Regions from separate parts of the Pseudomonas koreensis genome, predicted to be linked through region 2. Evidence: predicted binding sites of a transcription regulator. Region 2 holds the regulator's gene; the other holds the start of a gene.

Region 1 (2,200 bases), 1.4 Mb from region 2:
ATGGCAACGATCCGTATCTGGCGACAGCGTCGGGGGACGGGATTCTCAATCGCTGGTTGTTCGCCGGCGGCGATCGGCAGGTGCGCGATGTGCTGGTGAATGGTCAGTGGGTGGTGCGCGATGGACGGCATTCTGGCGAAGAAGACAGCGCCCTAGCCTTTACCCAGGTCCTGCGCGATCTCTTGGGCTGATCCAAAACCAAACTGTGGGAGCGAGCCTGCTCGCGAACGCGGTGTATCAGTCAACATTCATATCGACTGACACGCCCTCTTCGCGAGCAGGCTCGCTCCCACATTTGATTTGTATAGCGGCTTAATTGGATGTCTTGGCCATCTGCCGATCCGACGCGCGCCAGATCAATCGCGTAGTGTCGTAGCCCTGCTGACGCGCCTTGCTCAGCAATTCTTCGCGCACTACGCCGTTGACAGTCGGCGTGCGTGACAGCAGCCACAGATACTTGCGACTTGGATCGCCGACAATCGCGGTCTTGTAATCGCCGCTGACGTACAACACCCAATACTCGCCCTTCGCCACACCCGGCACCAGGCGCGAGAACCAGTTATCGAATTCGACCCAGAGCTTATCGGTCTTGCCGGGCACCTGGGGATAAGCCGTGCCCTTGGCTTCTTCCCACTGCCAGTCCGGCGTCAGACAGCGGTTGAGCACGCCGACATTACCGTCAGGCTTGAGGCTGTAGTGGGCTTCGGATTGCGCGCAATGGCGTTGAAAGTACATCGGCAAGCGTGCCAGTTCATACCAGGTGCCCTGATAACGCTTGAGATTGACGCTGTCGACGGTCTTCGGCGCCAGCGGGTCGACGCCGGAAGTGGCGCAGCCGGCCAGTACCAGGCCAGCAAAAAGGATCAGCAATAACCGCTTCATTTTTATCTCCGTGGGCGCGAAGCCCCGGTTTACTTCAGGCCTTGGCCGGAAAACATCAGCACTTTGTCACCGGCGTATTGCACGCTGATAAAGCTGTTCTTGTCGCCCCAGGTGCAGCTGGACATACCGAGCGCGCCCGAGCAATCGGTGGGCTTGCCGAGAAGGCTTTCCACTTCGGACTTGGCCATGCCGGCCGAGAGCTTCGAGTAGTTTTCCTGATTGACCTTGCTGCATGCGGCCAACAGCACGCAAAACGACAGCAGGGCGATAGATCGCAGCGACATGGTGAAACTCCTGGAACGAGGGGGGATGGCATGGTGCCAACCAGAAGCTTAGAAGAGCAAAGTGTCATCTGGTTCCGTGACCGGATGCCTATTTATCAGGCCGCCCGTCCGGCTTTTGCCGGTAAATCAAAAACTTTGTGAAGCTGTCGAGCATTTCGTCGACTTTCCCCGCAAGCGCCTAATCTTTGGCGCGCCGCGGTCGAAATAAGAGCAGCGCAACGCTGCCGAATATGGCAAATTGCCGCCCTTTCCTGACCAGCCCCTTCGCGGTAGTTCATTAGATGACCAGAAACATGAAATTCAGCCACAAGATCCTGCTGGCTGCTGCCCTCGTGGTGGCCGTTGCGTTCGCCTGTTTCATCTTCTTCAACGACTATCGCCAGCGTCAGGCATTGAGCAGCAGCACCGAAGCGACCATGCAGGAGCTGGGCAGCCTGACCACCAGCAACATCCAGACCTGGCTGGAAAGCCGCATTCAACTGCTGCAATCGCTGTCACAGCAGGTAGCCGTCGACGGCAACGCGCCCGCCAGCCTCAAGCGCATCATCGACCTGCCCGCCTACACCGGCAATTTCCAGCTCAGCTACTTCGGTGGCGCTGACGGCGTGATGTTTTCCGTGCCCGCCGGCAACCGCGCGCCGGACTATGACCCGCGTGCTCGCGGCTGGTACAAAGCGGCGAACAGCGCGCAACAGACTATCGTCACCGAACCGTACATCGCCGCTTCGTCGGGCAAACTGGTGATCACTGTGGCCACCCCGGTGCAGCGTCAAGGCCAGATGCTTGGCGTCGCCGGGGCCGATATCGACCTGACCAGTGTCAGCGCGATCATCAACTCGCTGAATTTCGGCGGCCACGGGCACGCGTTCATCGTCAGCGCCGAAGGCAAGATCCTGATTCACCCGGACAGCAAACTGGTGCTCAAAACCCTCGCCGAGGCCTATCCGAACGGTGCGCCTCAAGTCAGTCCGGGCCTGAAAGAAGTCGAGCTTGATGGCAAGACCCAGTTGATTTCCTTCACTCGCGTCAACGGC
Region 2 (2,200 bases):
CGCTGGCAGAGCTTGGCCGTCGGGTCATGCTGCTGGACGCCGACCTGGGCCTGGCAAATGTCGACGTTCTGCTGGGGCTGACACCCAAACGCACACTGGCCGACGTGATCGAAGGCCGTTGCGAATTGCGCGACGTGCTGTTGCAGGGGCCGGGCGGGATTCGCATCGTGCCGGCGGCCTCCGGCACGCAGAGCATGGTGCACCTGAGCCCGGCGCAACACGCCGGTCTGATCCAGGCGTTCAGCGACATCGGCGACAATCTCGACGTGCTGGTGATCGACACCGCTGCGGGTATCGGTGACTCGGTAGTCAGTTTCGTTCGCGCTGCGCAAGAGGTGTTGCTGGTGGTGTGCGATGAGCCGACTTCGATCACCGACGCCTACGCGCTGATCAAGTTGCTCAATCGCGACTACGGCATGAACCGCTTCCGCGTGCTGGCCAACATGGCGCAGAGCCCGCAGGAAGGGCGCAACCTGTTCGCCAAGTTGACCAAGGTCACGGATCGTTTTCTCGACGTCGCCCTACAATATGTCGGCGCCGTGCCTTACGACGAAAGTGTGCGCAAAGCGGTGCAGAAGCAGCGCGCCGTCTACGAAGCCTTTCCCCGTTCCAAGTGCGCGCTGGCCTTCAAGGCCATCGCCCAGAAGGTCGACACCTGGCCGCTGCCCGCCAACCCGCGCGGTCATCTGGAATTTTTCGTCGAGCGTCTCGTGCAGCAAACCGCAGGGCCTGTGATATGACCGCCAGTGGCATGAATCTTTACAAAAAGTCGGCGCGTGACGCGCAATACGAATTGATCGAGCGCTACGCGCCACTGGTCAAGCGCATTGCCTATCACTTGCTGGCACGCCTGCCGGCCAGCGTGCAGGTCGAAGACCTGATCCAGGCCGGGATGATCGGTTTGCTCGAAGTCTCGACCAAATACGACGCCAGCAAAGGCGCCAGTTTCGAAACGTACGCGGGCATTCGAATCCGCGGCGCGATGCTCGACGAAGTGCGCAAAGGGGACTGGGCGCCACGCTCGGTTCACCGTAATACCAGGATGGTCAGCGACGCGATTCGCTCGATTGAAGCTAAAACCGGCCGTGACGCTAAAGATCACGAGGTTGCGGCCGAACTCCAATTGAGTCTCGACGATTACTACGGGATTCTGAATGACACCTTGGGCAGTCGCCTGTTCAGTTTCGACGACCTGTTGCAGGACGGCGAACACGAAGGGCTGCACGAGGATGGCGCCAGTGCGCATATGGAGCCGTCACGCGATCTGGAAGATGAACGCTTCCAGGCGGCGCTGGCGGACGCGATTGCCAATTTGCCGGAGCGTGAGCGACTGGTGTTGGCGCTGTACTACGACGAAGAGCTGAACCTCAAGGAAATCGGTGAAGTCCTTGGCGTCAGTGAATCGCGGGTCAGCCAGTTACACAGCCAGTGCGCGGCCCGTCTGCGGGGGCGTTTGGGGGAGTGGCGAGCGCGCTGAAGGCAGTGTGGGGACACTGCGAAACGAGGCTGGTGCGGTGATCAACGGCGCCGGTCTCGATCCGTTGTGCTCCAGACAAACTTTAAGTGCTGCGCCGATTGATTGAAGTGGCGCGTCCAGGTGCTGGGCGCGTTTAAGACTGCTTGGAGGTCGAATTGAACAAAGACATGAAAATCCTCATCGTTGATGACTTCTCAACGATGCGGCGGATCATCAAGAACCTGCTGCGCGATCTTGGGTTCACCAACACCGTCGAGGCCGACGATGGCACCACTGCCATTCCGGTGCTCAACAGCGGCAGCATCGACTTTCTGGTAACGGACTGGAACATGCCGGGCATGACCGGTATCGACCTGCTGCGCCACGTGCGTGCCGATGAAAAACTCAAGCACCTCCCGGTGTTGATGGTGACTGCCGAAGCCAAGCGCGAGCAGATCATCGAGGCCGCTCAGGCCGGTGTGAACGGTTACGTGGTCAAACCTTTCACGGCTCAAGCGTTGAAAGACAAAATCGAGAAGATTTTCGAACGCATCGGCTGATGAATGCGCGGGGGAGCTATGGAGCATAACGAATCATCCCAGGGCGATTTCGAATCGACCCTGAAAAAACACGCGGTCGAACTGGTCGAAAGTCTTGAAAAAGGCAGGTTCGGCGACGCGGTGCAACTGATCCATGAGCTCAATCAGACCCGTGACCGCGGCCTGTATCAGGAAGTGGGCAAGC

The links. Region 2 encodes FliA, which starts transcription of late flagellar genes. Its sites were predicted from a motif close to CTAAAGTTTNNNNNNNNNNNGCCGNTAA; they were not measured.
Region 1: J2Y90_RS07770 (methyl-accepting chemotaxis protein) is a predicted target of FliA. The motif match lies at 1,345-1,372, and genes of this name have one in related genera.

Annotation. Positions count from the first base shown of each region.
Region 1 is NZ_JALJWP010000001.1:1,691,276-1,693,475, reverse strand. Features, by position in the region: gene J2Y90_RS07785 (formimidoylglutamate deiminase) at 1-191, shown strand, start outside; gene J2Y90_RS07780 (lipocalin family protein) at 313-882, opposite strand; gene J2Y90_RS07775 (outer membrane protein assembly factor BamE) at 912-1,166, opposite strand; gene J2Y90_RS07770 (methyl-accepting chemotaxis protein) at 1,448-2,200, shown strand, end outside.
Region 2 is NZ_JALJWP010000001.1:3,047,659-3,049,858, forward strand. Features, by position in the region: gene fleN (flagellar synthesis regulator FleN) at 1-740, shown strand, start outside; gene fliA (RNA polymerase sigma factor FliA) at 737-1,477, shown strand; gene J2Y90_RS13690 (chemotaxis response regulator CheY) at 1,645-2,016, shown strand; gene J2Y90_RS13695 (protein phosphatase CheZ) at 2,035-2,200, shown strand, end outside.